Regions from separate parts of the Cyanobium sp. Copco_Reservoir_LC18 genome, predicted to be linked through region 1. Evidence: predicted binding sites of a transcription regulator. Region 1 holds the regulator's gene; the other holds the start of a gene.
What was found. Region 1 encodes HrcA, which represses chaperone genes, less so after heat shock. Its sites were predicted from a motif close to TTAGCACTCNNNNNNNNNGAGTGCTAA; they were not measured.
Positions count from the first base shown of each region.

Region 2: groES (co-chaperone GroES) is a predicted target of HrcA. The motif match lies at 12,897-12,923, and genes of this name have one in related genera.

Region 1 is NZ_ASAC01000018.1:118,306-133,369, forward strand. Features, by position in the region: gene L107_RS10810 (hypothetical protein) at 1-559, shown strand, start outside; gene L107_RS10815 (response regulator transcription factor) at 569-1,366, shown strand; gene L107_RS10820 (RluA family pseudouridine synthase) at 1,350-2,408, shown strand; gene bchM (magnesium protoporphyrin IX methyltransferase) at 2,603-3,343, opposite strand; gene L107_RS10830 (N-acetylglucosamine-6-phosphate deacetylase) at 3,375-4,610, opposite strand; gene purE (5-(carboxyamino)imidazole ribonucleotide mutase) at 4,659-5,216, shown strand; gene L107_RS10840 (AI-2E family transporter) at 5,311-6,396, shown strand; gene cysC (adenylyl-sulfate kinase) at 6,371-6,997, opposite strand; gene L107_RS10850 (translation initiation factor) at 7,042-7,365, opposite strand; gene L107_RS10855 (phytanoyl-CoA dioxygenase family protein) at 7,358-8,368, opposite strand; gene trpB (tryptophan synthase subunit beta) at 8,466-9,725, shown strand; gene L107_RS10865 (20S proteasome subunit A/B) at 9,730-10,515, opposite strand; gene L107_RS10870 (heat-inducible transcriptional repressor HrcA) at 10,515-11,525, opposite strand; gene L107_RS10875 (rhodanese-like domain-containing protein) at 11,606-11,968, opposite strand; gene L107_RS10880 (DUF3352 domain-containing protein) at 12,023-13,636, shown strand; gene L107_RS10885 (histidine phosphatase family protein) at 13,639-14,169, shown strand; gene L107_RS10890 (citrate synthase) at 14,238-15,064, shown strand, end outside.
Region 2 is NZ_ASAC01000009.1:10,672-25,735, forward strand. Features, by position in the region: gene L107_RS03600 (aminopeptidase P N-terminal domain-containing protein) at 1-843, shown strand, start outside; gene L107_RS03605 (TIGR01548 family HAD-type hydrolase) at 815-1,612, opposite strand; gene L107_RS03610 (30S ribosomal protein PSRP-3) at 1,661-2,143, shown strand; gene L107_RS03615 (transaldolase family protein) at 2,154-2,816, opposite strand; gene L107_RS03620 (protein phosphatase 2C domain-containing protein) at 2,822-4,210, opposite strand; gene L107_RS03625 (VWA domain-containing protein) at 4,207-4,944, opposite strand; gene L107_RS03630 (protein kinase) at 4,948-6,303, opposite strand; gene L107_RS03635 (FHA domain-containing protein) at 6,300-7,028, opposite strand; gene L107_RS03640 (hypothetical protein) at 7,025-7,309, opposite strand; gene L107_RS03645 (transglycosylase domain-containing protein) at 7,369-9,711, shown strand; gene L107_RS03650 (rhomboid family intramembrane serine protease) at 9,730-10,833, opposite strand; gene atpC (ATP synthase F1 subunit epsilon) at 10,865-11,272, opposite strand; gene atpD (F0F1 ATP synthase subunit beta) at 11,286-12,752, opposite strand; gene groES (co-chaperone GroES) at 13,000-13,311, shown strand; gene groL (chaperonin GroEL) at 13,365-15,002, shown strand.

The DNA.
Region 1 (15,064 bases):
CCCCCTGCGGCTGGCGTCGGCCTTGCTGATGGCCCCGTTGGCGGCGTTCACCCTGGCCGCCGTGACGGTCGGGGTCGCCGTGACGGCGGCCGTCCCCCTGGTCCTGCCCGGCCCGGCGGCGGCCCAGGAGCCGTCCCGCAGCAACGAGGAGAACCGACCCAAGGGCTTCCGGGTGCTGCTGGACCGGGTCACCCACCGGGGCCGGGAGGTGGTGGGCATCTACGGCCTGGTGCCCGAGCCGGCCCAGCCGGGCATGTGGCGCGTGCAGGTGTGGGAGGAGCTCGACGACCGGGTGACCGTCGCCACCGACAAGATCGGCTGCAGCGTCAGCGCCCCCCTGCGGATCACCGGCAGCTCCCGCCGCCTGATCATCCGCGAGCTCAACCCCGGCGGAGTGATCACCCCGGCCAACCGCCTCGATCACCTGATGTGGTGGGCGGTGTGCGTGCCCGAGCAGGCCGGCAGGGACCCAGCAAGCCTCGGTCCGGTGGCCCGGCAGCTGGGCTACAGCGGCCTGCTGCCCGAGCGGGAACAGGTGGTGCTCGGTCCCGGTCGATAGATTTCCCCCATGAGCCAGGAACCCGCCGCCGCCGCCGGCCCCAACCCCGAGCCGTCCGGGCCGCCGGAGGGGTCCGAAGCCGCCGTCAGCACCCCGGTGCGGCTGCTGCTGGTCGATGACGAGCCCGGGCTGCGCACGGCGGTCAAGGCCTACCTGGAGGACGAGGGGTTCGCCGTCACCACCGCCAATGACGGCGAAGAGGGTTGGACGGCCGCCCAGGCCCAGATGCCCGATGTCGTCATCACCGACGTGATGATGCCCCGCTGCGACGGCTACGGCCTGCTGAAGCGGCTGCGGGCCGACGAGCGGCTCGGTGGCACGCCGGTGATCTTCCTCACCGCCAAGGGCATGACGGCCGATCGCATCGCCGGCTTCCAGGCCGGCGCCGACGACTACATCCCCAAACCGTTCGATCCGGACGAGCTGGTGGCCCGGGTGCGCAATGTGGTGCGGCGCCAGGAGCGGCTGCTGGCGGAGGCGGCCCGCTTCGCCGATGCCGACATCGGCGCCATGGCGCGCCAGATCACCGAGATCCGCTCGATGCTGGGCGGCGGGGGTGGCTCCGGCACCGGCAGTGGCGGCAGCACCCGCAAGCCCGTCAGCGATGTGCGCCTGGACTTCACCCCCCGCGAGGCCAGCGTGCTGCAGCTGGTGGCGGAGGGAATGATGAACAAGGAGATCGCCCGCCGGCTGGAGACTTCGATCCGCAACGTCGAGAAGTACGTCAGCCGGCTGTTCATCAAGACCGGCACCGCCAGCCGCACCGAGCTGGTGCGCTTCGCCCTCGAGCATGGGCTGGTGGACTGATGGTCCCCCGTCCCTGGCTCTGAGCCTGCCGCCGGGCTGGCTGCCGTCCCGCCCCAACGACGGCTGGGCCTACCGCGATCGCATCCCCCCCGCGGCGGCCGGCCTGGGGGTGGTCGCCTTCTATGCCGGCCGCTACGGCCACTCCAGCGCGGCGGCATGGGAACGGCGTCTGGCCGCCGGCGAGATCAGCCGCAACGGGCTGCCGCTGCGGGCCGACGCGGTGCTGGCCGGCGGCGAGCGGTTGGTGTGGCGGCGTCCCCCCTGGCCGGAGCCCGCCGTCCCGGCCCACTGGACCGTGATCCACGACGACGGCGATCTGCTGGTGATCGACAAGCCCAGCGGCCTGCCCGTGCTGCCGGCGGGCGGCTTCCTGGAGCACACGGTGCTGCGGCTGCTGGAGCGCCGCCACGGCGACGACCCCGCCGGCGTGCCGCGGCCGGTGCACCGCCTGGGGCGCTTCACCTCCGGTCTGCTGGTGTGCGCCCGCCGGCCGGCCACCCGCGCCTGGCTGAGCGCCCAGCTACGGGAGAGCACGGGCTCCCTGGCCAGCGGCGCCGGTGGTGGTGGGGGTGGCGGGGAGGCTGGCGGCGTCGCTGGCGGGGCCCCGCCCTGCCGCAAGCTCTACCGGGCCCTGCTGGTGCCGGGCCGGCTGGTCCTGGCCCCCGGCGACAGCCTGGCGATCACCACACCGATCGGCCGGCGCCCCCACCCGCCGCTCGGGGAGATCTGGTGCGCGGCCGACGCCGGCGATCCGGGCGCCCTGGCGGCCCGCAGCCAGCTCACCCTGCTGGCGACGGGCCACGGGGCCGATCTGGTGGAGGTGGCGATCGTCAGCGGCCGCCCCCACCAGATCCGCATCCACTGCGCCGCCATCGGAGCGCCGCTGCTGGGGGATCCGCTGTACGGGCCGGGCGGGCGGGCCCGCCCCGGGGGCCTGCCGGGGGAGGGCGGCTACCGGCTCCAGGCCCGCTGGCTGCGGTTGCACCGCCCCGAAGGATCGATGCTGGAGCTGGAGGCCCCAGCGGTGGAAGGCCTGGGCTGATCGGCGCCATGCGGTGCCGCTGGAACGCTGGCCCGGACCTGGGCGGGCCCGTGCATGGCTGTGCGGGCGAGCAGGGCCGTCCACTGGTTCCCTTCAGCGCCTGTACAGGCTGTACAGAATCAGCACAACCTCCCGTGGAGGCCACGGGGCCAGGCGCCGCTGCGATACCCAGGGCTGCGGCCGCCGGTTGCCGGTCAGGCCGGTTCGCGCTCGAAGGCGATCAGGCGGGAGAAGTAGAACGGCGCCTGGTTGAGGCTGCGGTGCACGGGGCGGAAGCCGGCGGCCGCCGCCGCCGCCACGATCCCGTCCTCCCGCAGGGTGTAGGCGCGGGTGGTCTTGCTGGGCCCGGGAAACAGCTGGCCGATCTGCTTGAGCACCGCCAGCAGCGGCGTGTAGGGGGCGAAGCTGACGATCAGCTGTCGCTCGGCCATGGCCGCCAGGTGCCGCACCATCGCTTCGGCGGCCACCTGGGGGTAATGGATGAAGACATCCAGGCAGATCACGGTGTCGTAGCGGCCCTGGAGGCTCTCCAGGTCGGAGACGCTGAAGCTCAGCCGCTCCGAGGCCAGCCCGGCCTCGCTGGCCCGGCGGCTGGCCTCGGCCACCATGGCGGCGGAGAGATCGCTGGCGGCGATCGAGCCGGCCCCGAGGGCTGCCAGGGGCAGGCTGAGGCTGCCGACGCCACAGCCGGCGTCGCAGAAGCTGCGGCTCCCCAGGTCGCCCTGCTGCTGCAGCCAGGCCAGCACCGCATCCACGGTCTTCTGGTGGCCGAGGCGGATGTTGCGCTGGACCCGGTTCACCTCCTCACTGTCGCTGTAGATGCGGTTCCAGCGCTCGAAGCCGGTGCTCTCGAAATAGGCCTGCACCTCGGCCTTCTCGGCCTGCGTCTCGGCCTGTACCTCAGCGGGTGCGGGGGGTTGCAGTTCCGGGGACATGGGGCACGGGGCCGTTCAGGTGGGCCGGATCCTAGGGAGCTGGAGCCTGGGGCACCGCCGCAGATCCCCCGGCCGTCGCCGCAGATCCCCCGGCCACCGCCGCGGGGCGCCGCCAGTCCAGGCGCCCATCGGCCGCCGTGCTCCAGCGCAGGGTGTCCGCCAGGGGCCGCCCCAGCAGCAGCTGCTCCAGCGGCTGCCGCTCCCCCAGCAGGCGCCGCGGCGCCAGGGTGGCGGCGGCGATCGAGTCAGCCACCAGGCCGCCCCAGGCGGCCAGCCGCCGCACCCCCTCCAGCAGCGGCAGGGTCACCCCCGCCAGGGTGCCGTCCTCCAGCCGGCAGCTGCCGTCCTCCACCAGCAGGACGCGCTCGTCCCAGCGGTGGCGGCCGTCGGCCAGTCCGTAGGGGGCCAGGGCATCACTGACGATCACCACCTGCCGGGGCGCCAGCCGCTGCAGCAGCACCGCCACGGTGGGGTCGACGTGGACGCCGTCGGCGATCAGCCCCAGGGCCACCTGCCCCTGCCGCAGGGCCTCCCCCACCGGTCCCGGGGCGCGGTGGTGCAGCCCGGCCATGGCGTTGAAGCTGTGGGTGAGCATTCCCACCCCCTGGGAGAAGGCCCGGCGGGCCTGGGCCGCATCGGCGCCGCTGTGGCCCAGGCTCACCACCACGCCGGCGGCCCGCAGCGCCGCGATCAGCGCGTCGGCCCCCTCCAGCTCCGGGGCCAGGGTCACCAGGGCGACATCGGCCTCCGGGCCGCCCGTGAAGCCGGCGATCAGCCCCTCGAGGGCGGCCCGGCTGGGGGCCTGCAGGTGCTGGGCCGGGTGGGCGCCCCGGCGTTCCGGCGCCAGGAACGGCCCCTCCAGGTGGGCGCCCAGCAGACGGCAGCGGCCGGGCCGGTGCCGGCGGCGGGCCTCGGCCAGCACCGCCAGGGCCCGGCGCAGGGCCTCCGGGGCGCAGGTCACCAGGGTGGGACAGATGGCGTCCACCCCGTCGCTCCACAGCAGCTCCAGCAGGTCCTCCAGGCGGGGCAGGTCGTCGAAGCCCAGTTCGGGAAAGGCCAGACCGAGGCCACCGTTGATCTGCAGGTCCACTCCCCCCGGGGACAGCCAGTCGCCGTCCCAGTCCTCGCCGGCGGCCCGGCTGCCCGGCGGCGTCGGCCGCACCCGGGCGATCCGGCCGCCGTCGTCGACACCGACCCGCCAGCGCCAGCCCGCCTCGGCCCGGGCCGGGTCATCGCCCGGCAGTCGCAGGTTGGTCAGCCAGCGCATCCGGGCAGCGGCGGGACGGGACAATGCCATCCTCGCCGCCCCCGCCCCATGGATCCCGAGTCCACCCCGTCCGCCGACGCCCCAGCGCCCCGGGTGGCGATCGTGATGGGCAGCGATTCCGACCTGCCGACCCTGGAGCCGGCCGTGCGGATCCTGGAGCAGCTGGGGGTGGCCAGCGAGGTGCGGGTGCTCTCGGCCCACCGCACCCCGCGGGAGATGGCGGCCTTCGCCGAGACGGCCGCCTCCCGGGGACTGCGGGTGATCATCGCCGGGGCGGGTGGCGCCGCCCACCTGCCCGGCATGGTGGCCGCCTTCTCCATGCTCCCGGTGATCGGCGTGCCCGTGCGCAGCCAGGCCCTCTCCGGGGTGGACTCCCTCCATTCGATCGTGCAGATGCCGGCGGGGATCCCCGTGGCCACGGTGGCGATCGGCGGTGGCCTCAACGCCGGCCTGCTGGCGGCGGCCATGCTGGCGATCGCCGATCCGGTGCTCGCCCAGGCCCTCGAGGCCTACCGCCGGGGCCTGCATGACCAGGTGGTGGCCAAGGATGCGCGCCTCCAGGCCCTGGGCAGCGCCGCCTACCTGGAGCAGATGGGCCGGGGATGAGGACCCGGGCCCCCCTCCCCTGGCTGGTGCCGGTCCGGCAGGCCAAGCTGGTCGGCGATCGTCGATCCTCCGGGGCCAGGCCCCGCTCCCGCTGATGCTCGAGCGGCTGGTCCTGCCCCCCTGGCTGCGGTTCTCCCTGGCCCTGCCCCTGCTGGTGCTCAACCTCTGGGTGCTGCGCCAGCTGCTGCTGCCTTTGGCGCCGTTCCCGGCCCTGTTCCTGACGGCCGCCCTGCTGGCCTTCCTGCTCGACATCCCCAGCCGCTGGCTGATCCAGCGGGGGCTGCCGCGGGCCCTGGCCCTGCTACTGGTGCTGGGGCTGAGCCTCTCGGCGGTGGTGCTGGCGGCCCTGGTGCTGGTGCCCCGCCTGGTGGAGCAGCTCGGCGACCTGGTGCTCGCCCTCCCGGGTTGGCTGGCGGAGGGGGAGACGCTGCTGGGGCAGTTGCAGAGATGGGCCACCGAGCGGGGGCTGCCCACCGATTTCGGCGGCCTGAGCAGCGATCTGATCACCCGCACCAGCAAGATCGCCTCCCAGCTCAGCCAGCAGGTGCTGGGGATCCTGGGGGCCACGGTGAGCATCACCGTCAACACGGTGATCGTGCTGGTGCTGGCGGTGTTCCTGCTGCTGGGGGGCGAGGGCATCGCCAGGGGCCTGGCGGAATGGCTGCCCTCCGGCACCCGCGCCCTGGTGCTCAGCACCCTCGATCGCACCTTCCGGGGCTACTTCGCCGGCCAGGTGGTGCTGGCCCTGATCCTCAGCGGCGCCCAGTGCCTGGTGTTCACCCTGCTGGGGATTCCCTACGGCGTGCTGTTCGCGGTGGCGATCGGCTTCACCACCCTGATCCCCTACGCCAGCGCCCTCACCATCGTGGGGGTGAGCGTGCTGCTGGCCCTCGAGGATCCGCGCACTGGGCTGGAGGTGCTGGCGGTGGCGATCAGCGTCGGCCAGGTGGTCGACCAGGTGATCCAGCCGCGGCTGATGGGCTCGATCGTGGGGCTGCAGCCGGCCTGGCTGCTGATCAGCCTGCCGATCGGCGCCCGGCTGGGGGCGCTGATGGGGCTGGGGGAACTGCTGGGACTGCTGCTGGCGGTGCCGGTGGCCAGCTGTTCCAAGACCTTCCTCGATGCCTGGGCCCTGCGCCTGCGTGCCGAACCGCTCAGGCCTCCGCCGGAGCCGGAATGATGCCGCGGCGCTCCAGTTCCGCCATCACCTGGGCCACCGAATCCTCGAGGCCCTGCTCGCCGGTGGCCACCCGCAGCTCGGGGGCCTCCGGAGCCTCGTAGGGGCTGGAGATGCCGGTGAACTCCTTGATCTCACCGGCCCTCGCCTTGGCGTAGAGCCCCTTGGTGTCCCGCTGTTCGCAGACCGCCAGGTCGGCGGCGCAGTGGATCTCGAGGAAATCGCCGTCCTCCACCAGCGCGCGGGCCCGCTGACGGTCGGCGCGGAAGGGGGAGACGAAGGCGGTGAGCACCACCACGCCGGCATCCAGAAACAGCTTGGCCACCTCACCGATGCGGCGGATGTTCTCCTCCCGGTCGGCGTCCGAGAAACCCAGATCGCTGCACAGCCCGTGGCGCACGTTGTCGCCATCGAGCACGTAGCAGGCCAGCCCCTGCTCGAACAGGGCCGAATTGACCGCATTGGCCAGGGTGCTCTTGCCTGCCCCCGACAGGCCCGTGAACCAGAGGATGGCGCTGCGGTGGCCCCGCTGGTGGGCCCGGGCAGCCCGGGTCACGGTGGAGTGGTGCCAGACGATGTTGGTGGCCTTGGCCGGCGAGGTCATCTCGGACACGGAAACGGGGCGGTGGCTTCGGGCCGCATTCTCCCCTACCCCCCCGCCTGCTTCGGTCGGTAGCCGTCCTTCTCCAGGGCGGCCAGGGCCGCCGCCACGTGGTCCCCCTGCAGTTCGATCATCCCGTCCTTGAGGGTGCCGCCGGTGCCGGCGCTGGCCTTCAGCCGCTTGAGCAGCAGGCGCAGCTCGGCCTCGGGCGCCTCCAGCCCGGTGATGGCGGTGACCAGCTTCCCCCCCTTGCCCGCCTTGGTGCGCTGCACCCGCACCTTCTGGAGTGCCCGGGGCGTCGTGGCCGAGGCGGCCTCCGGCCGCTGCAGGCTGTCCGGCCCGCTGAACTCCCGCCAGCCCCCCTTAGGCATCGGTGGGCCCTCCCGTGATCAGCCGCCTGAGGCGGCGGCCGGTGGCGGCCACCAGCCGGGAGGGAAGCGATCTGGGGCGCATCGTCTCGGGCAGGGTGGGGGGTTCGGAGAAGTCGTAGCCATCCCCGACGCGGTGCCGGGCCAGGGCCTTGTGGCCGGCGGCGGCCGTGTAGTGGCAGACGTAGGAGCGGCGGGTGAGGCTGGGATCGCGCATCGGGGTGCCCCCGTGGATCAGGGCCCCGTGCCAGATCAGCACATCGCCCCGGCGGGGCAGGTAGATGCTCGGCGTCCAGCCCTGGGCCTCGATCAGGGCCTCCAGATACGGGCCGTAACCCGCCGCCGTCCGGGGGTCGCCGTCGCGGCTGGCCAGGATCCCCCCCTCGCCCCAGTCGTAGAACTGATCGTTCGCCAGCAGATGGGAGCCCTTGTAGTAGACGAGCGGTCCGGCCCGATCGCTGATGTCCTCCAGGGGGATCCAGGCGGCGGCCAGGTGGCCCAGGCGGCTGTGGTGGTGCACGTAGGAGAAGTCCTGGTGGAGGGACTGCTCGCTGCTCTTCCAGAAGGTGAGCGTCTGGATCAGCCCCGGCGCCGAACCGAAGAGTTCATCGAGGAAATGGATGATGGGATCGGCGAAGGCCAGCGAGCGGGCCGCCTCGAAGTAACGGTGCAGGTCGTTGAGCTTCAGCCCCGGGCCGGCATCGCGGAGATCGGTGATGCCGAGCAGCGACAGATTGCGCAGGACCCGGGCCCCGTAGTGCTCCGCCTTGCCGTCGATGCCGATCATCCCGTGCAGCAGGGAGGTGCGGGCCAGAGCGGGCAGGGCCTCGAGGTCGCGGTCCATCCGGTCGAGGAGCTCCGGGTCCAGCACCTGCGGGAAGATCGCCACCCCATCCCGCAGGAACTCGAGCACGGGGCCGGAGTAGATCCGGCCGGCCAGTTCCGGCTGCTGTCGATGCAGGCGTTCCGCCAGAGGCAGGGAGGTCAGATAGTCGGCGGGAAGCATCTCTGGCGTTCGTGGGCGACTCGGTCGGCAGCCATCCGCCACTGCCGCCCCGGGTGGCGGCTCCCTAAGGTGAATTATCTCCCCTTGCGCAGCGCCGGTGACCAGCACCGCCCCAACCCGCAGCGCCGATCCTGCCGAGCTGCAGCCGTCGGTCCGCCCGGATGGCCTGGGCCGTTTCGGCCCCTTCGGCGGGCAGTACGTCCCGGAAACGCTGATGCCCGCCCTGGCGGAACTGGAAGTGGCCGCGGCCGAGGCCTGGGCCGATCCCGCCTTCACCGCTCGGCTGGATCACCTGCTGCGCACCTACGTGGGCCGGCCCACCCCCCTGTATGAGGCCGAACGGCTCACGGCCCACTACCAGCGGCCCGAGGGAGGTCCGCGCCTGTGGCTGAAGCGGGAGGACCTCAACCACACCGGCGCCCACAAGATCAACAACGCCCTGGGCCAGGCCCTGCTGGCGCTGCGGATGGGCAAGAAGCGGATCATCGCCGAAACCGGCGCCGGCCAGCATGGTGTCGCCACGGCCACGGTCTGTGCCCGTTTCGGCCTGGAGTGCGTCATCTACATGGGCGCCGAGGACATGCGCCGCCAGGCCCTGAACGTGTTCCGGATGCGGCTGCTGGGCGCCACCGTCCAGCCCGTCACCGCCGGTACCGCCACCCTCAAGGACGCCACCAGCGAAGCCATCCGCGACTGGGTCACCAACGTGGAGAGCACCCACTACATCCTCGGCTCGGTGGCCGGCCCCCACCCCTACCCGATGCTGGTGCGGGATTTCCACGCCGTGATCGGCCAGGAGGCCCGGAGCCAGTGCCTGGAGGCCTTCGGCCGGCTGCCGGATGTGCTGATCGCCTGCGTGGGCGGCGGCTCCAATGCCATGGGGCTCTTCCATCCCTTCGTCGAGGACGCCTCCGTGCGCCTGATCGGGGTCGAGGCGGCCGGCGAGGGCGTGGCCACCGGCCGCCATGCCGCCACCATCACCGAAGGCCGGGTGGGGGTGCTCCACGGTGCCATGAGCCTGCTGCTTCAGGACGACGAGGGCCAGGTGCAGGAGGCCCACTCGATTAGCGCCGGCCTCGACTACCCGGGCGTCGGTCCGGAGCACAGCTACCTGCGCCAGATCGGCCGGGCCGAGTACGCCGCCGTCACCGATGCCGAGGCCCTCGAGGCCCTGCAGCGGGTGAGCGAACTGGAGGGCATCATCCCGGCGCTGGAGACGGCCCACGCCTTCGCCTGGCTGGAGTCCCTCTGCCCCACCCTGGCCCCCGGTACCGAAGTGGTGCTCAATCTCTCCGGCCGCGGCGACAAGGACGTCAACACGGTGGCGGAAAAGCTGGGCGACGGGCTGGCGGGGTAGCCCCTCAGAGGGGGTCGTGCTCCCAGGGGAAGCGGGGCAGCTTGTTGAGCCCCTCCTGCATGTGGCGGGCCCAGACGTCCATGGTGTGCTGGATCTCGGGAGCGTCCTTCTCCAGCTTCAGGTGCCGGCTCACCTTGAAGGCATCGCGGGGCAACAGGGCGATCTCGAAGGGCGGCCCCACGGTGAGATTGGAGCGCCTTGTGACGATCTCCGACACCAGGCAGAGCCGCGCCGCATCCTCCAGGGAGAGGTCGGGGCGGCCGATGTAATCGAGGGGAGGCTTGCCGTACTTGGTTTCGCCGATCTGCAGGAAGGGCGTGTCATCGGTGGCCATGATCGCGTTCCCCTGGGGATAGATCATGTAGAGCCCGTGGGGCTGGCCCGCGATCTGGCCGCCGAGGATGAAGCTGGCCTCGCCGCTGGCGCCCGCCTGGCGCAGGTTGGGGTTGAACTCCTTCTGCACCATCACGTTGAGCCGGCCGATGTAATCGGCCACCTCGAACAGGTAGCGGGCGGTGAGCATGCTCGGCCCGGCGGGGGGGTCGTCCTGGCGGGTCCACTGGGGGCTGGGGCCTGCGCCATGGTTCTCGATGTCACGGCGGATCCGGTTGAGCACCGCCTGGGTGGTGCCCAGGTTGCCGGCCGCCATGAGCACGAACAGCCGGTCGGGGGCCGGCGCCAGCACGTGCATCTTGCTGTAGCTCGAGATGTAGTCCACCCCCGCGTTGGTGCGGGAATCGGAGGCGAACACCAGGCCGCTGTGGAGCAGGAAGCCGAGGCAGTAGGTCATCAGCTGAGCAGCCTCTCCAGGATCGAGGCCACCGACTGAACCGCGGCCCGGGCGGTGGCGTAGGCCATCCGCATCGGACCCACCAGGCCCACCTGGCCGCGGCCGCCGTGGCCCGTGCGGTAGGTGGCCTGCACCACCGAGCACTGGCCGAGGGCCGCGTGGGGATGCTCGGTGCCGATCCAGATCGCTTCGGTCGCGACCGGGTCCTGGGGGCCGGTGAGGCCCAGCAGGGCCCGGGGGCCATGCTCCACCAGCTGCACCACGGGCAGCAGGCTGGAACTGTGGCGGAACTCCGGCTGGGCCAGCAGCCCGCCCAGGCCCGCCGCCACCACCGCATCGAGCTCCTCGCTGCGGATGCGGCCGTGGCTGTCGAGGGCCTGGCGCAGCAGTCCGCCGCTGCGGCGCAGCTCCGCCGGCAGCCGCTCCCAGGGGATGCGGCCGTCGCCGCCGGCCCGGAGCTGCTGGTTGCTCCAGCGCTCCAGGATCGGCAGCTCCTCCTCCAGGCCGGCGCCGAGGCGCAGGTTGAGGCTGGTGCTGAAATCGGGCCCCTGGACGAGGAACACCAGCAGCCGGTCGCCGCTGGGCACGAGCCGCACCGCCTGCAGCAGGGGGCTGGGTCGCTGGGGGCGGGTGATCAGGCTGAGCAGGCCGGTGAGATCGGCGAGGCGGCGGGCCAGGTGCAGCAGCAGATCATCGAGGGCGGCCCACTGCAGGCTGATGCCGGCCAGCTCGCGCTCCAGCTGCAGGGCGGCGGCCCCCGGGGCCGGCAGCAGCTGATCGACGTAGAGGCGGTAGCCGCGCTGGCTGGGGATCCGGCCGGCGGAGGTGTGGGGCTGCGTCAGCAGGCCGCGCTGCTCCAGGGCCCCCATGGCCGTCCGCACCGTGGCGGGGCTGGCCGGCAACCCGAAACGCCGCACCAGCGTGTGGCTGCCCACGGGTTCGACGGTGTCCACGTAGTGCCGCACCGTGGCCTGGAGGACCTCCTGTTGTCGGCGCGGCAGCGTGTCCAAGGAATGGGGGAAAAGTTGAAAAGCTAAACAGATCCTTCATCCTAGGTGCGACGGACCCGCCTTCCGCCGTGGAAGGGGGTTCAGTAACGGGGAACCCGGGGATCCACCTCCCGGCTCCAGGCGTCGATGCCCCCCTGCAGGTTCCAGACCTCGCCGTAGCCCTGCTCCTGCATCAGCCAGCAGGCGAAGTGCCAGCTGCGGATGCCGGCATGGCAGAGCACCACCACCGGCTGTTGCCGGTCGAGCAGGGTCTCCAGCTCCGGGATCCATTCGCCGGAGCGGCTCAGGGGCAGATGCACCACCGGGTGGGGTAGGCGTGCCTCCTCGAGCTCCCGGTCCTCCCGCACGTCCACGATCCGCAGCGGTTCCCCCTCCGCCAGGCGCCGCTGCAGCTCCATGGCGGAGAGGCTGCGGGGGGTGCCCGTAGGGGTCGGCTCGTCCATGGCGGGCGTCGGAGGGGGGGTGGCGTCAGGATGGTCCCATCCTGCTGAGAACGCATGAAGGCCCGCCCATTCCTGGCGGTGCTGCTGGCCCTGGTGCTGGTGGTGTTCGGTCTGGGGCTCGGTGGCTGGTGGCTGGTGTGGCAGCGCAGTGCCCTGCGTCTCCAGCGGCTGCCGCTGGAGGTGCCGCGGGCGGCCCGGTTCGTGCCCCGGGACGCCCCCTTCAGCCTCCACCTGTTCACCGACGGCGACCAGCCCCTCGACTATGCCCGGGCCGTCGCCCCGCCCCGCCAGCGACGCCAGGCGGCGGAGGCGGTCGGCCGGCTGCGGGACGGGGCCTTCGCCGCGGCCGGCCTCGACTACGGCACGGAGCTGAGCTCCTGGCTGGCGGCACCGGTGGGCCTGGCCCTGTTCGAGGCGGATGCCGGCGGCGCGGTGGGGGCCAGCCGGCGGGGGGGCTGGCTGCTGGTGCTGGGCAGCCGGGACGACGGCGGCGCCCGCCGCTTTCTGCAGCGCTTCTGGCAGACCCGCAGCCTGGCGGGCACCGATCTCCAGATCAGCACCTACCGGGGCCTGGGGCTGATCAGCGGCCGGGGGGCCCTGCTGGGCCGGACGCCGATGCCCCTGGCCACGGCCCTGGTGGATGACGACCTCGTCCTGATCGCCTCGGGACGGGGGGTGCTGGAGCAGGCCCTCGACGTGTCCCAGATCGACGAGCTCAACCAGGCCGGCCAGCCCGGCTTCCAGGAGGGGCTGCGGCGCCTGGGCACCGGGGCCGCCCTGGTGCAGGCGGCCCCGGACGCCCTGGAGCGCTGGCTGGGGCTGCCGCTGCCGGCGGCGGCCGACCAGCGGCCCGGCGGGCTGCTGCTGGCCCTGCGGCCCGATGGCCGCAGCCTGCGGCTGTCGGGCCTGCTGGAGCTGCCGCCGCAGACGGCGCTGCCCCAGGTCGGTGCCGACGGCGACCTGGGGCGGGCCCTGCGGGCCGCCCTGCGCCGACCCTCCGCCAGCCTCGCCCTGGTGCAGGACCCCGCCGCCATCGCCGCCATTCCCCTGCTGCAGCCGCTGCTCACCCGCATGGTCGGAGGAGTCGGGGCGGCGGGGTCCCCGCCCGCCCTGGTGGTGGGGACCGACGGGGGGCCCCTGCTGGCCGCCGCCAGCGGTGAGCGCTGGCTGCTCGGCACGGCGGCCGACCGGCCGGAGGCGGCGGCCGTCGAGGCCTCCCTGGCGGCCGATGGCCTGATCGCCGCTCCCCTGGAGGTGGAGGGCCGCCCGCTGCAGGTCTGGACGCGGCTGAGGGCCGGACCCGCCCGTCGCGACGGCAGGGCCGAGCAGTTGCAGGCCCCCCTGCTGGGCTGGCGCTGGCAGCGGGGCGACCAGGCCTGGTGGGGGGAGTCCCTGGGGCAGCTGGAGAGCCTCGAGAAGCCCACTGCGAAGGGCGCGGCGCGTCCCCAGGACCCGCTGGAGCTCCTCGCCGCCCCGGAGGCCGCCCTGCAGTGGGCCCTCGATGGTCCGCGGGCCCGCGATCTGCTGGCCTCCTGGCAGCCGTGGCAGCGCCTCACCGCCCTGGCCGGCGGATCCCTCAGTGACCCGGTGGCGGGTCTGGCCCTGGCCCTGACCGGGGAGTCCGGGGGCCTGACCGTGGACGCACGACTCGACTTCGGGAATCCCTGACCATGGCGTCCCCGTCCTGGGAACTGCTGCTGCTGCGCCATGGCATCGCCGAGGACCGTAGCCCGGATCGCGTCGACGCCGAGCGGGAACTCACCGCCGCCGGGCGGGCCCGCACCCGGGCCATGCTGGAGCGGGCCGCCGGCCTGGGGCTGCGGGCCGATCGCCTGCTCTCCAGTCCCCTGGCCCGGGCCCGGCAGACCGGGGAGATCGCCCGCGAGGTCGGGCTGGCGGAGGGCCTGGAGCTGGCCCAGGCCCTGGAACTGGGGGGCGACCCCCTGCCCCTGCTGCCGGCCTGGCTCAGCCAGGCGGAGGGGGGCCCGGGGGCGCCCTGCCGGCTGTTGCTGGTGGGCCATGAACCGGACCTGGGGCTGCTGGCGGCCCGCCTGCTGGGGGCGCCGCCCGGAGCCATCGCCCTGCGCAAGGCGGGCCTGGCCCTGCTGCGCCTGCCCCTGCTGCCGGCCGGGGCGGCCCTGGCCGGCACCGCCCGGCTGGAATGGCTGGTGCGGCCGAAGCTCTGGCTGCCCCGCCCCTGAGCCGGCAGCCGGCGCTACGGCAGAAGCCCCTTCCTGCGCCTAAGTTCGTCCCATCCACAGGATTCGGCATGGCGGCGGTGAGCACCCCAGAGGCCAACGACCCTCAGGGCACCCCTCCCTCCCCATCGCCCCCGGCGCCGGCCACACCCACGTTCCGCCCGGGCCTGGAGGGGGTGCCGGCCACCCAGTCGGCGGTGTGTGACATCGAAGGCCAGCGGGGCCTGCTCACCTACCGGGGCTACCCGATCGAGCAGCTGGCCAGCCACAGCAGCTTCCTCGAAACCGCCTACCTGCTGATCTGGGGGGAGCTGCCCACCATCTTCCAGTTGCGGGAGTTCGAGCAGGAGGTGCAGATGCACCGGCGGCTCAGCTTCCGCATCCGGGACATGATGAAGTGCTTCCCGGCCACGGGCCATCCGATGGATGCCCTCCAGGCCAGCGCGGCCTCCCTGGGGCTCTTCTATTCCCGCCGCGCCCTGTACGACCCCCAGTACATCGTCGATGCGGTGGTGCGGCTGATCGCCAAGATCCCCACGATGGTGGCGGCGTTCCAGCTGATCCGGAAGGGTCAGGATCCGATCCAGCCCCGGGACGACCTGGCCTACTCGGCCAACTTCCTCTACATGCTCACCGAGCGGGAGCCCGATCCCCTGGCGGCACGGATCTTCGACGCCTGCCTGATCCTGCATGCCGAGCACAGCCTCAACGCCAGCACCTTCAGCGCCCGCGTCACGGCCAGCACCCTCACCGACCCCTACGCGGTGGTGGCCTCGGCGGTGGGCACCCTGGCCGGCCCCCTGCACGGCGGCGCCAACGAGGATGTGCTCGACATGCTCGACCAGATCGGCAGCATCGACCAGGTGGAACCCTGGCTCGACCGGGCGATCGCCCAGAA
Region 2 (15,064 bases), on a different contig from region 1:
CTGGTGGCCCCCTGCCCGCTGCTGCATGAGCTGCGGCTGCGCAAGGAGCCCGAGGAACTGGCCCGCCTGCGGGAGGCCGCCCGCATCTCTGCCGAGGCCCATGAACTGGCCCGGCAGGTGGCGCGTCCCGGCCTCAGCGAACGGCAGGTGCAGGCCGTCATCGAGCAGCACTTCCTTGAGCAGGGAGCGCGCGGGCCTGCCTATGGATCCATCGTGGCCGGGGGCGACAACGCCTGCGTCCTGCACTACACCGCCAACAGTGACCGGCTGCGGGACGGCGACCTGCTGCTGATCGACGCGGGCTGCAGCCTCAGCGATTACTACAACGGCGACATCACCCGCACCTTCCCCGTCAACGGGCGCTTCAGCGGCGAGCAGCGGGCCTTGTACGAGCTGGTGCTGGCCGCCCAGGAGGCGGCGGTGGCGGCGGTGGCCCCGGGGCAGACCGCCGAAGGGGTCCACGACACCGCCGTGCGGGTGCTGGTGGAGGGGCTGGTGGAGCTGGGCCTGCTGAACGGCGCGGTGGACGGGCTGATCGAGCAGGGGGCCTACCGCCATCTCTACATGCACCGCACCGGCCACTGGCTGGGGCTCGACGTCCACGACGTGGGCGCCTACCGGCTGGGCGAGCACCACGTGGCCCTCGAGCCGGGCATGGTGCTCACGGTGGAACCCGGCCTCTATGTCAGCGACCGGCTGGCGGTGCCGGAGGGCCAGCCCGCCATCGGGGAGCGCTGGAAGGGGATCGGCATCCGCATCGAGGATGACGTGGCGGTGACCGACCACGGCCACGAGGTGCTCACGGCCGCCGCCCTCAAGGCGCCGGCGGCGATGGAGCGCTGAACAGCTCCAGCACCTGGCGGGTGGAACCCAGGAGGCGGTCGGCTCCGGCCTGCCGCAGCCGGGCCTCGTAACGCTGCCGCTCGGCCTCCCGGCCCGGCTGATGCAGGTGGGGGGGCGCCACGGCCAGGGCCTCGAAACGCTGGCCGGGCGCCTCGGAGCGGGCCCGGCGCACGGTCTCCACGTCGGCCACGGTGTCGCCCAGGTAGGCCACGGGCGGGGCTCCGGCCCCCAGGGGCACACCGGCCAGGGTGGCCGCCAAGGCCAGGAGGCCGGTGGGGTCGGGTTTGTCGGGGGCCTGGCCCATGGCCACCAGGGGCGGCGCCACCAGCTGCAGCCGCCGCTCCAGCACGAAGCGGGCCGAGGGGGGCTCGGCGCCGCTGACGAAGCCCCAGGCGATCCCCCGGGCGCTCAGGGCCGCGAAGAAGGGGGTGTCCACCAGCAGGGGCTCGCTGCCGATGAAGCCGCGCCAGAGGGCGGGGTCCCCCTCCGGATCGCCGCCGAAGTAGTGGTCGCTGAACACCGCCACCAGCCGATCCCAGGCGGGCAGGGGATCGGTGCCGTGGCGACGCAGCAGCTCCATCGAGGCCTGCCAGTCGTTGTTCCAGCGGCCCTCCCCCTTGAGGGCGTCGATCGCGGCGCTCTCCGGGGCCCAGCCGCTGAAATGGCGGACGGTCTCGACGATGGCGCGGCGGTAGCTGCCCGCCACATCCCTGATCACGCCGTCGATGTCGAAGAGCAGGACGGCGCGGGGGGTGGCGGAGGCGGCCAGTGGGGTTGCTGCGAATCGGCTGGTAGGTTAGGCAATTGCCGTTTCTCCTTGAGCGCCGAAACCGTGACAGCCCCTGAGAGTGCCGAGGCCGCTGCCCTGAGCGCCATCCCGGCGGCCATCGCAGCCGACACGACCGAAGGGCGTCCGGTGCTGCGCGGCGGCAGTGCCGCCCTGGCCACCGCCACCATCGACGAGGACGGGGTGCCTTCGGGCTACACCCCCAAGGCCGATGAGGGCCGCTTCCTGGTGAAGATCCTCTGGCTGCCCGACAACGTCGCCCTGGCGGTGGATCAGATCGTCGGCGGCGGGCCCAGCCCCCTCACCGCCTACTTCTTCTGGCCCCGGGAAGATGCCTGGGAAACCCTCAAGGGCGAGCTGGAGGCCAAGAGCTGGATCACCGACAACGAGCGCGTCGAGATCCTCAACAAGGCCACCGAGGTGATCAATTACTGGCAGGAGGAAGGGCGCGGCAAATCCCTCGAGGAAGCCAAGCTCAAGTTCCCCGACGTCACCTTCTGCGGGACCGCCTGATCCCCTGGCCTCAGGGCCCTTCGGCGTCACGCTCGAAGCCCTCGGCGGCCGCGGCGGTGTCCGGGCTGTCGAAGAGGGCGGCGGCGATCGCCGGGCTGATGGTGTGGTGGGCCAGGCCGGCGGCGGCCAGCCGGGCCAGATCCTGCGGCTGGCGCAGGCTGGCCACCAGCAGCCGCGTGCCCGATCCCACCCCCTCCAGGGCCCGCTGCATGGCGATCAGTTCGCCGTGGCCGTCGCGGCCCCGATCGCAGATCCGCCCCAGGTAGGCGGCGATGCCATCGGCCCCGAGGGCGGCGGCCACCAGCACCTGGGCCACCTCGTAGCAGGCCGTGAAGGTGACCGGGACGCCTTCGGCGATCAGCTCCCGCGCCACCGCCGCCCCCTGCCGGGTGATCGGCACCTTCACGAACACCCGCTGGCGATCAAGGGCCGCCAGGTCCCGGCCGTTCGCCAGCTGCTGGGGACCGTCGTTTCCCCAGGTCTGGAGGTGGATCTCCCGGCAGCCGAGGGCCGCGGCGCGCGCGCTCAGCTGGGCCAGGTGGTCGAGGCGGCAGGGCTGGCCGGCCCGCCGCAGCAGGGTCGGGTTGGTGGTGATGCCCTGGAACAGGCCGCTGGGCAGCCAGCGCTCCCACTCCAGGGGATCGGCGCAGTCGAGCAGCAGACGCAGGGCCATGGCGGTCAGGGGGTGGGGGCGGCCGGGGTGAGGGCCCACTGCCGGTCGAGGGCCTCCAGCAGGGCGGGGCAGGCACCGAGGGCCCGCACCGGTCGGTGGGGCCCGGGCCGCTGGGCGGGCTCCGGCCCCTGCATCGTCCCAGGCGGCAGCGCCGGGAGATCGGCGGCGATCAGGGCAGCGAGGGGATCGCCGGCGGCGGCGGCCTTCAGCGGGGCGGGATCCCGCCGGCCCTGGCGCAGGGCGACGAACAGCCCACGGCGGCGACGCAGCTCCAGGGGAATGGCGGCCGGCTGGCCGCAGAGCCGTGCCACTTCGCTGAGGGCGGCCCGCAGCCCCGGAGAGGTTGGCGCCGCGACCGGGGGTGCGGGGGTACGGGGCCAGTTCCAGGCCAGCCAGCCCCCGCCGACCCCGGCCAGGGCCAGGCCGATCGCCACCGCCCGGCCGATCGCCGGACGTCGCCGCCGGGGCGGGGGAGCCGGTGCGGGGGCCGGCGGGCCGGGGGCCGCCGAAGGAGCCAGGGGAGCCTCGGCGACGGGGGGGGACGCTGCGACGGGGGGCAGGGGTGGTGGCGGCCCGCCGTCCGAGCCCCGGACACGACCCACCGCCACGGTCACGTCATCGCCGCTGCCCTCGCGGCTGATCCGATCGAGCGCCGCGTCCAGGATGCCGGGCCCCTCCGGTTCGGCGGCGGCGTCGCCGCGGGCCAGCCAGGCCGCCAGGGTGAGGAAGTCGCCATCGGTGGCACAGGACTTGCGGATGCCGTCGGTGCAGAGCACCAGGGCGAACTCGCCGGCATCGCCATCGAGCGGATGCAGGCCTGCCCGGCGGGCGAACAGGGAGGCGGCCCGGGGCTGGCAGAGGCTGCAGGTGGCCTCGCCGAGGGCGGTGGGCTCGTTCTCCTCCTCCAGCAGCCGGGCCTGGCCGTCCGCCTCCACCCGCACCAGATCCCAGTCGCCCAGGCCGGTGTGGCCCCACCAGCTCGGGGTCATCACCACCAGGCCCAGGGTGCTGCCGTAGAGCAGGGCCTCGAAGCCGCCCTCCCCGGGGTCGCTCTGCCAGTGGGCCGCCACCGCCTCCAGCCAGCCCTGCTGGATCGCCTCCGGCAGCTCCCGCTCCAGCCAGCGGCGCCAGCCCTCCTCCCCCCCATCCAGGGGCCTGGTCGCCAGGGAGGCCTGCACCGCACCCAGGGCCGTGTCGCAGGCCAGGCGACTGCCCACCTCGCTGCGTCGGTAGCGGCGCCCGCCGTGGCCATCGGCCACCGCCATCACCATCACCGGCTGGCCCTCCAGGCCCCGCAGCTCGCGGCAGAGCACGGCGTCCTGGCAGGGGCGGCCGGCGCGGCGGTGGGCGGCCCCGGTCCGGCTGGCACCGATCGGCGCCACCCAGCGGTTCACCACACCACGGGACCGACGTCGTCGGTGGGATCGAGCACCGTGGGGGGCAGATCCGGCAGGGGGATGTTGCCCGCCGCGGGCTCCAGGGGCGTCTCGCTCACCCGGCTGGCGGGCATCGAGGCGGCCCCCACCACCGCCGTGGAGGCCCACTGGATGTACTGGGCCAGGGAGGTGGCGTTGCCCGCCTGCAGCGGACGGCGGGGGGATCGGCCCGCCGTCGCCGGCTCGCTGCCGATGAACCGCTGCAGCACCTCCAGGTCGGCGTCGTGGCCGAGGGCGATCGCCAGCCGCACCGCCTTCTGGGCCCAGGGCACCCGCAACAGGGCCTCGAGCCCACCGGCGAAGTCGTCGGTGGGCTGGCCGTCGGAGATCAGCACCAGCACCGGGGGCAGGGCGCGCACCTCCATCGGCGGGGTCTGCAGCGCCGCCGCCACCAGCTGCAGGGCGGCCCCCATCGCCGTGATGCCACCGGCCTGCAGATCCCGCCACTCCAGCTGATCCACCGGCGTGGGGGTCGCGATGTGCCAGGCGGCACGGTCGGCGAAGCTCACGGCCCGCACCAGCACCCGCGCCTCCGGGTTGTCGCGGGCCACCGCCGCCATGCCCGGCAGCGACTGGCGGATGGCCTGGTTGAGGGCCTGCATCTTGCCGGCGGCGGCCATGGAGCCGGAGCAGTCGCAGAGGTAGAGGAAATGGAGCGGCCGGTTGGCCAGCTTGACGTCGGGAAACGGCATCGCTCAGGCGGCGGGGGCTGGCGGGAGGGGGCGCTGCACGGCGATCGGACCGGCCGGGGTGAGGATCCGGCTGAGTGCCGCGAGGCTACAGCTCTCGCCAGGCCCCACCGGCCAGGTGCGGCCATCGGCGGCCTCGGCGCTCCAGGCGGCGGCCGACAGGTTGCACAGCCCCAGCCGACGGGGCTCCCGGGGATGGGCCACCACCCGGGCGAGCGGCCGGCGCAGATCCTCCCCGACCAGGGCATCGAAGTGGTGGGGGTGCAGCTCGTTGTCCGGGGCAGCCAGCAGCGGGCCCCGGGGCAGGGCCAGGGTGATCGGCTCCGGCAGGGGGCTGCCGCAGCTCCAGCACAGCGCCGGCGCGCCTGGGGCCTGGAAGTTCTCCTGGCCGCAGGCGGGGCAGAGCGTGCGTTGATCGAGGGTGCGGGCCAGCTCCTGCTTCCACTGGCCGGTGAGGGCCCGGCGCGAGGGCTGGGTCATGCCGCGGCAGAAGGTCTGCTCGAACAGGGCCTGGAGGGGGCGGGGGTAGATGGGCCAGGTGATCAGGGCCGCGGCGTGCTCGATCGGGTCGGGCCGGTTGCGGGAGTCCACCGGATCGAAGATGAACACCGGGTCCTCGCCGTAGAGCCGCCGGCGGGCCGGCTCGTCGAGGCAGCGGATCGCCAGCTCCATCTGGCCCTTGAGGGGATCGTGGCGGGTGAGCAGACGGAACAGCAGCACCGCCAGGGAGAAGAGGTCACTGTCGGCCCCGGGCCGGGCCTGCCCCAGCAGCACCTCGGGGGCCATGAAGCCCGGGGTGCCCAGCACGGCGCCCGGCTCGGCCCCGTCCACCGCGACGTTGTCGTTGTCGCAGATGAGGATGCCGCCGCTGGCGGGCTCCAGGAAGAGGTTGCCCAGCGAGACGTCCTTGTAGCAGAGGCCCGCCAGGTGCAGGGCGGGGAAGGCGTCGGCCAGACCGAAGCAGGCCCGCAGCACCTGGCGCAGGCCGATCGCCAGCCGGCCGGCGGCATGCTCGCTGGCGCCCACGTAGGCGGCGGGCCGCAGGGGCATCAGGTAGCCGAAGCTCTCCTCGCGGATGCGGATCATGGACCGGCTGGCGGGGCTGACCCGCAGCAGGGCGATCGGCCAGAGGAAGGCGTCGTTCGGCGCCGTCGCCCGGATGCTGGCCGCCAGGCGCCGCTCGAGGCCGCCGTCGCGGGCGATGCAGGCCGGCAGGTACCACTTCAGGGCCAGCCGCTCCCCCTCCAGCTCCACCTCATACACCTGGCCCTGGGTGCCGCCCCCGAGGCCGCGCACGATCCGCAGCGGGGCGGCCAGCCCCTCGAAGCCCAGGCTGGCCCCCTCCGGCAGGATCCAGGTCATGGCCGCCTCCCGGCCGGGACCGCCGCCGCCATCGCCCGGCGGATGCCGTTGCGGTGGGCCAGGGCCGTCGGCAGGCTGTCGAAGCGGTGCCGGTAGGCCAGGCCGTCCTGGAGCGTCACCTCCAGCAGGTGCTCCCAGCGGGAGCCCAGCACGATCCAGCCCGCCAGCGCCCCCGCCTGCAGCGGCCAGAACAGCCAGGGGAAAGGGAGGAGCAGCAGCCCGCCCAGACAGAGCAGCAGCCACCAGCTGAAGGCCTGGGGATGGCGCCGGCGGCTGCGCACGTAGGCCGAGCGGATCCGATCGAGCGGCAGGGAACGGCCGGCGAAATCCAGCTGGCCGGCCACCGCCGTCGGCACCGGAACCGGACGCCCGCGGGTGGCGGCGGCAGGGGCCGCGGGGGGGGCGCTGGGGGAGCCGGCGCGGAACTGGAGCACCGGCCCGTTCAGGCCCAGGCGGATCTCATCGCCGTCGGAGAGGGGCCGGCAGTCCTTCAGCCGGGCGCCCTCGAGCCAGGTGCCGTTGGCGCTGCCGGTGTCACAGAGCAGCCACTGGCCCGCCCGGGTGCGCGACATCCGCACCAGGGCATGGTGGCGGGAGACGCCCCGGGCCTCGGCGAGGCAGAGGCCACAGGCCGGATCGCGGCCGATGGAGAGGGGCGTGCGGGGATCCAGCGGCACACTCCGGCCGGCATCGTCCCGCAGCACCAGGCGGGGCAGGGCGCTCATGGCGGATCCTCCAGCGCACCGCCGCGGCGGCCGAGGCGGCGGTCGGCCAGGAACCGGCCCCACCAGCCCACCGGCTCCCCCTCCCGGAAGGGGACGATCCGCCCGGGGGAGAGGAGCGCCGAGGTGGCCAGGGCCAGGGCCACCAGCAGCAGGAGCAGCAGCACCCAGCCGGGGATCGCCCCCACCCAGGTGGCGGCGAAGCTGGCCCGCAGCGCATACACCCCGATGGTCAGGGCGGTCCAGATGCGGAAGGGTGCCCATGGATCCCGCCGTTGCTCCACCTGGCCGGCCGCTCCGATCGCTGCGGGTAGCGTATGGGAGCAAGGCGGACGGGCCGGGGATGGGGGGGACGACGGAGCAGGCGTCGGCTGGTGCCTCCACCCCAGCCAGCACCGCAGCCAGCACCGCAGCCAGCGCCGCCCCTGGCACCGCACCCGCCACCTCCGGGGACACCGGGTCGTCCGGCCCCCGCTCCGGACCCGGCGGCTGGGCCAGCCTCTGGCGGGCCCTGAGAGCCCCCTCGGCGGGCGGCCGCCGCCGGGACCTGGCGGGGGCCCTGGGGGGGCTGAGGCACCATGACGCCTGGCTGGAGCTCTGGATCGGCGGTCAGTGCCGCCGGCGGCTGGCGCTGGAGGGGGGCCGCTACCGCATCGGCCGGGACCCCCTCTGCGAGCTGCAGGCCGAGGCCACCGGCGTCAGCCGGGTGCACGTGATCGTGGAGCAGGAACGGCCCGGCGATCGGGACTACGTGGGCGAGGACTTCGGCTCCGCCAACGGCCTGTTCCACCGGGATCGCCGCATCCGCACCATCCGGCTGCGGGACGGGGACCGGCTCCAGCTCGGCTCGCCGCTGAAGGGGGAGGCGCCCACCCTGGTGTATCGCCATCCCCGCAGCCCCCTGGGGCAGCTGGTGCACTGGGGGGCCATCGGCGCCCTGGTGGGCTCGGGCGTCGCCCTGGGGGGCCTGCTGCTGGCCACCACCGTCGCCGGCGGCTCCGCGATCCGCTCGGTGAGCGGACCGGTGAAGGTGTTCTCCACCGACGGCCGCCAGATCGATGCGGCCGAGGGCTCCTCGACCGCCCTGCCGACCCTGGCCGACTACCCCCTGCACCTGCGCCAGGCCCTGATCGCCTCGGAGGATTCGCGCTTCGGCTGGAACAGCGGCATCGACCTGTTCGGCACCCTGCGCTCCCTGGTGCAGGGCACCGGCGGCGGCAGCGGCCTCACCCAGCAGGTGGCCCGGATGGTCTACCCGGCGGTGGGCACCGACGTGTCGGTGGCCCGCAAGCTGCGGGAGCTGTGGGTGGCCTGGCAGCTGGAGGCGGGCTTCAGCAAGAACCGCATCCTCAAGATGTACCTCGACCGGGCCTACCTGGGGCTGGGGGCGGAGGGCTTCGAGCAGGCGGCCCAGCTCTACTTCCGCAAATCAGCCAGCGACCTCGACGTGGCCGAATCGGCGTTCCTGGTGGGCCTGCTGCCCAGCCCCAACAGCTACAGCCCCTGCAACCGGGAGAACCCCACCTGGGGCCGGGAGCGCCGCGACCTGGTGCTGGGGCGGATGCACGCCGAGGGCTACCTCTCCGACCAGGCGCTGATCGACGCCCGCCGCCGGCCGCTCAACATCGACCCCTCCGCCTGCCGGGAATCCACCTATTCCAGCTACCCCTTCTTCAGCGACTACGTGATCGGCGAGCTGGAGGGTCGGCGCTTCGCCCTCGACCTGAGCAGCCCGGAGGCCCGGGGCAACTACGCGGTGATCAGCAGCATCGATCCGCGCCTGCAGGCCATCGCCCAGAAGCAGCTGAAGGCGTTCCTCGAGGGGCCGGGGGCGAGGGCCGGGCTCACCCAGGGCGCCCTGATCTCGATCGACTACGCCACCGGCGCGATCCTGGCCTACGTCGGCGGCGGCGACTACAGCCGCTCCAGCTTCGATCGGGTGCAGGCCCTGCGCCAGCCCGGATCCACCTTCAAGCTGTTCGCCTTCCTGGCGGCCCTGGAGGCCGGAGCGAAGCCCGGCGATGCCGTCTCCTGCGCCCCCCTCTCCTATGTGGCCGGCTGCCGGGGCGGGGGTGGCAGCACCAGCGTGGCGGCGGGCTTCGCCAGCTCCGAGAACGTGGTGGCCCTGCGCCTGGCCCAGCAGGCCGGCCTGAACAAGGTGGTGGCCAAGGCCCGCCAGCTCGGCATCAGCACCCCCATGGAGGAGAGCTTCTCGATGGTGCTGGGCGGCAAGGAGACCTTCCTCTACGAGCTGGCCGAGGCCTATGCGGTGGTGGCCAACGGCGGCCGCTCGGTGCCCCTGCACGGCGTGACGCGCATCTACGACCTGGGCATCTGCGGCTCGGTGCGCTCCCTGGCCACCTGTCCGCCCACCGGCGTCACCACCCCGATCGGCGAGAAGCCCCAGCAGCTGATCGATCCGGCGGTGGCCGCCGAGATGGATGCCCTGCTGCGAGGGGTGGTGAGCAACGGCACCGGCCGGGCCGCCGGGGTGGTGGCCGATGCCCGCGGCAAGACCGGCACCACCGACAACGGCGTCGATGTGCTGTTCGTGGGCTACTCCCCCTCCAGCCGCATCCTCACCGGCATCTGGATGGGCAACGACGACAACCGCCCCGCCGAGGCCGCCTCCGGGGCGCTGGTGGCCCAGCTCTGGGGGCAGTACATGCGCGCCCTGGCGGGCTGAAGGACGCCGAGCAGGCCCTCAGCCCAGCCAGCCCAGGCTCCGGCCCAGTTCCTGGGCGCGGGTCACCAGGGCCCAGGCGACGCCGGCCAGGGTACCCCAGCACCAGGGGCTGCTGAGCAGCCGGGCGAGGGGGGGGCTGGTGTCCTGGGGATCGCGGCGGGGCAGCTGCCAGCCCAGCTGCAGGGCCCCGTACACCACCAGCAGCACCCAGGCCGGGAAGTCGACCTCACCGACCGGGAAGGGATGCACCTTCCAGTGCAGCAGGCTGAGGCTGCAGGCCAGGGCGATGAGGGCGGCGATGGGCCCGGAGGCGCCGTCCCATTGCCGCAGCACCCGGGCCCGGCGGGCCACCAGCACCGCCGGCGCCGTGGTGGCCAGGGCGGTGAGCGCGAAGCGCAGCAGCAGGGAGGAGAGCGGCAGCGGCGTGCCGCCCAGCACGATCACCAGCATCCCCAGGTTGAGCAGGGCCTCGCCGTTGGCGGCGTGGATCCAGGGGGCGGTGATCCAGCACCAGGCGCGGTGGGGGTCACCGGTGGCCTCCAGGGTCAGGGGCCAGCGGCGGCGCAGGCCCTTGAGGGGGCCCAGGGCCAGGGCCTGGATCAGGGCCAGGGCCACCACCAGCACCGGACCGCTGCCCCAGCCCCAGGGATCGAAGAACCACGTCTCCAGCTCGCCGCCGGCCCAGAACAGCACCGGGGCCGACGCGGCGGCCAGGGCCAGGCCGGGGCCGAGGGGGCGCAGGGCCTCGAGCCGGCCCAGGGGAAAGGGAAGGGCGGCGGCCGGAGAACCGGCACCAGCCGCGGCGGAGGCGGACCTGGAGGGGGCCACACCGGAGCTGGCCTCGATCAGGTCGAGCAGTTCGGCCAGCACACCGGGCGCATAGATCCCGGCCAAGTGGCTGCTGAGGGAGGCGACGGCGCTGCGCTGGGGACCACCCTGGAGCTGCAGCACCCGCTGCAGCAGGGGCTGGGTGGCCAGGTCCCGCAAGGGACCACGCAGGGTTTCTTCCGCCCCGAGGGCGTCGATCAGTCGGTTGGCCAGGGCCTGGGGGTTGTCCAGGCTGACGGAACCGGTGGCGATCCACTCCCGCAGCTGCAGACCCAGCTCCCGACCCTTGCCCATGGCCGCGGCGTCCCTGTCCGCAGGGGCGCGATCAGGCGCCCGTGCTGGCCTGGAGACGGGCGCGGGCGCGGGCCAGGGCCTGCTGGGCCTTCACCTTCTCGGGGCTGGGCTCGGAGCCTTCCAGCGCAGCGGCGGCCTGCTGGGCCGCCTCGTATTGGCTCTGGGCAGCGGCCGCATCGATGCTGCTGCCCAGCTCGGCGCCATTGACGAGCACGGTGACCTCATTGGCCACCACCTCGGCGAAGCCGCCCATCAGGGCGATCGACTGCCAGTTGGCACCCTCCCGCACCCGCAGCACACCGCTGTCGAGGGCGGTGAGCATGGAGACGTGGCCGGTGAGGATGCCGAGCTGGCCGGTGGTGCCGGGCAGGATCACTTCGTCGGCGGTGCCGTCGAAGACGCTCTGATCGGGGGCGAGGACGCGCAGGGTGAGGGTCATGGGGTTTCCCGGATCAGGACTTGGCGTCGGCGAGGATCTTGGCAGCCTTGGCCTTCACCTGATCGATGTTGCCCACCAGGTAGAAGGCGGCTTCCGGCAGGTCGTCGAGTTCACCGGCGAGGATCATGTTGAAGCCCTTGATGGTGTCTTCGAGCTTCACGTACTCACCGGACTGGCCGGTGAAGATCTCGGCCACGAAGAACGGCTGGGAGAGGAACTTCTCGATCTTGCGGGCCCGGTCCACGGTGCGGCGGTCGTCCTCGGAGAGTTCGTCCAGACCCAGGATCGCGATGATGTCCTGCAGTTCCTTGTAGCGCTGCAGGGTGGACTGGACGGCCCGGGCGGTGCGGTAGTGCTCGTCGCCCACGACGGCGGGCTGGAGCATGGTGCTGGTGGAATCGAGGGGATCCACCGCCGGGTAGATGCCCTTGGAGGCCAGACCGCGGCTCAGCACGGTGGTGGCGTCGAGGTGGGCGAAGGTGGTGGCGGGCGCCGGGTCGGTGAGGTCGTCGGCGGGGACGTAGACGGCCTGAATCGAGGTGATCGAACCCTCCAGGGTGGAGGTGATGCGCTCCTGCAGCTCACCCACGTCGGTGCCGAGGGTGGGCTGGTAGCCCACGGCCGAGGGCATGCGTCCCAGCAGGGCGCTCACTTCGGAGCCGGCCTGCACGAAGCGGAAGATGTTGTCGATGAACAGCAGCACGTCCTGCTTGTTCACGTCACGGAAGTGCTCGGCCATGGTGAGCGCCGACAGGCCCACGCGCATGCGGGCGCCGGGGGGCTCGTTCATCTGGCCGTAGCAAAGGGCCACCTTCGATTTGGAGAGGTCGTCGGCGTTGATCACGCCCGACTCCTTGAACTCCTCGTAGAGGTCATTGCCTTCGCGGGTGCGCTCACCCACGCCGCCAAACACCGAAACGCCGCCGTGCTCCTTGGCGATGTTGTTGATCAGCTCCTGGATCAGCACGGTCTTGCCGACACCGGCGCCACCGAACAGACCGACCTTGCCGCCCTGGCGGTAGGGGGCCAGCAGATCGATCACCTTGATGCCGGTCTCGAAGACCCGGGGCTTGGTCTCCAGCTCGGTGAGCTTGGGGGCCTGGCGGTGGATCGGGGCGGTCATGGTGCTGGTGACCGGACCCTGCTCGTCGACGGGCTCACCGAGGACGTTGAAGATGCGGCCCAGGGTGGCCTCACCCACGGGGACGGAGATGGGGGCGCCGGTGTCGAGGGCGCTCATGCCGCGCACCAGGCCGTCGGTGCTGCTCATGGCCACGGCGCGGACCCGGTGGTCGCCCAGCAGCTGCTGCACCTCGGCGGTGAGGGCCACCTGCTGGCCGGCGGAGTTGGTGCCCTCGATCCGGAGGGCGTTGAAGATCTTGGGCAGCTTGCCCGCAGGAAATTCCACGTCAAGGACCGGGCCGATCACCTGGCGCACGGTGCCTTTGGTACCAGGGACGGCGGGAGCGGCAGCAGCCATAGGTAAGGAAGGAAGGAGGGGTGCCAGCGGGATCCTGCACCCGTCTGAAGCGGCGCAACCTTACCACCGCAGGGGGCCTGACGGTCTGGGGTTCGGTCACCCGCACAGCCCGGGGATGGCGTCAGAGCCGGGGCGCCACCTAGGTTGGCAGTCGAAGGGCGCGAGTGCTAACTCGCCCCATCCCAGCGACGCGCCGGCCCCGGTCGTCATCCGTCGCTGCCTTCGCGTCCATCCATCGCGTCAATTCATGGCTGCCGTTTCTCTCAGCGTCTCCACGGTCAAACCCCTCGGAGATCGCGTCTTCATCAAGGTGTCCGAATCGGAGGAGAAAACCGCCGGTGGCATCCTTCTGCCCGACACCGCCAAGGAAAAGCCCCAGGTGGGCGAAGTGGTCCAGATCGGCCCCGGTAAGCGCAACGACGACGGCTCCCGTCAGGCCCCTGAAGTGGGCGTCGGCGACAAGGTGCTTTACAGCAAGTACGCCGGCACCGACATCAAGCTCGGCACCGACGAGTACGTGCTCCTGTCCGAGAAGGACATCCTGGCCGTCGTCAACTGATCTGACGGCGTGTCCGTCGGCATCACCCATAACCAAGCAATCTCTTTTCTTCCATGGCCAAACGCATCATCTATAACGAGCAAGCCCGCCGGGCGCTCGAAAGGGGCATCGACATCCTCGCCGAAGCCGTTGCCGTCACCCTGGGTCCCAAGGGCCGCAACGTGGTGCTGGAGAAGAAATTCGGCGCTCCCCAGATCATCAACGACGGCGTCACGATCGCCAAGGAGATCGAGCTGGAGGATCACATCGAGAACACCGGTGTGGCCCTGATCCGCCAGGCCGCCAGCAAGACCAACGACGCCGCCGGTGACGGCACCACCACCGCCACCGTCCTGGCCCACGCCATGGTCAAGGCGGGTCTGCGCAACGTGGCCGCCGGCGCCAACGCCATCACCCTCAAGAAGGGCATCGACAAGGCCACCGAGTTCCTCGTCGGCAAGATCGAGGAGCATGCCAAGCCGATCTCCGATTCCAACGCCATTGCCCAGGTGGGCACCATCTCCGCCGGCAACGACGAAGAGGTGGGCCGCATGATCGCGGACGCCATGGACAAGGTGGGCAAGGAGGGCGTGATCTCCCTCGAGGAAGGCAAGTCGATGACCACCGAACTGGAGGTCACCGAAGGCATGCGCTTCGACAAGGGCTACATCTCGCCCTACTTCGCCACCGACACCGAGCGGATGGAAGCGGTGCTCGACGAGCCCTACATCCTGCTCACCGACAAGAAGATCGGCCTGGTGCAGGACCTGGTGCCCGTGCTCGAGCAGATCGCCCGCACCGGCAAGCCCCTGCTGATCATCGCTGAGGACATCGAGAAGGAAGCCCTCGCCACCCTGGTGGTGAACCGTCTGCGTGGCGTCCTGAACGTCGCCGCCGTCAAGGCTCCCGGCTTCGGTGACCGCCGCAAGGCCATGCTCGAGGACATCGCCGTTCTCACCAACGGTCAGCTGATCACCGAGGACGCCGGCCTCAAGCTGGAGAACACCAAGCTGGAGATGCTGGGCACCGCCCGCCGCATCACCATCAACAAGGACACCACCACCATCGTCGCCGAAGGCAACGAGGCGGCGGTCAAGGCCCGCTGCGAGCAGATCCGCAAGCAGATGGACGAAACCGACTCCTCCTACGACAAGGAGAAGCTGCAGGAGCGTCTGGCCAAGCTGAGCGGCGGTGTGGCCGTGGTCAAGGTGGGCGCTGCCACCGAGACCGAGATGAAGGACAAGAAGCTGCGCCTGGAAGATGCCATCAACGCCACCAAGGCGGCCGTTGAGGAAGGCATCGTCCCCGGCGGTGGCACCACCCTGGCCCACCTGGCCCCGGCCCTCGAGGAGTGGGCGGCTGCCAATCTCTCCGGCGAGGAGCTGATCGGCGCCACCATCGTGGCCTCGTCCCTCACCGCCCCGCTCAAGCGGATCGCTGAGAACGCCGGCGTCAACGGCGCCGTCGTCGCCGAGCACGTGCGCAACAAGCCCTTCAACGAGGGCTACAACGCCGCCACTGGCGAATACGTCGACATGCTGGCCGCCGGCATCGTTGACCCCGCCAAGGTGACACGCTCCGGCCTGCAGAACGCCGCCTCGATCGCCGGCATGGTGCTCACCACCGAGTGCATCGTCGCCGACCTGCCCGAGAAGAAGGAAGCGGCTCCCGCCGGTGGCGGCGGCGGCATGGGCGGCGACTTCGACTACTGATCGCCAAGGCGGTCAGCTCGGATCACCGGTCCTTCGCTTTCAGTTCCAAGCGCCCCTGCGGG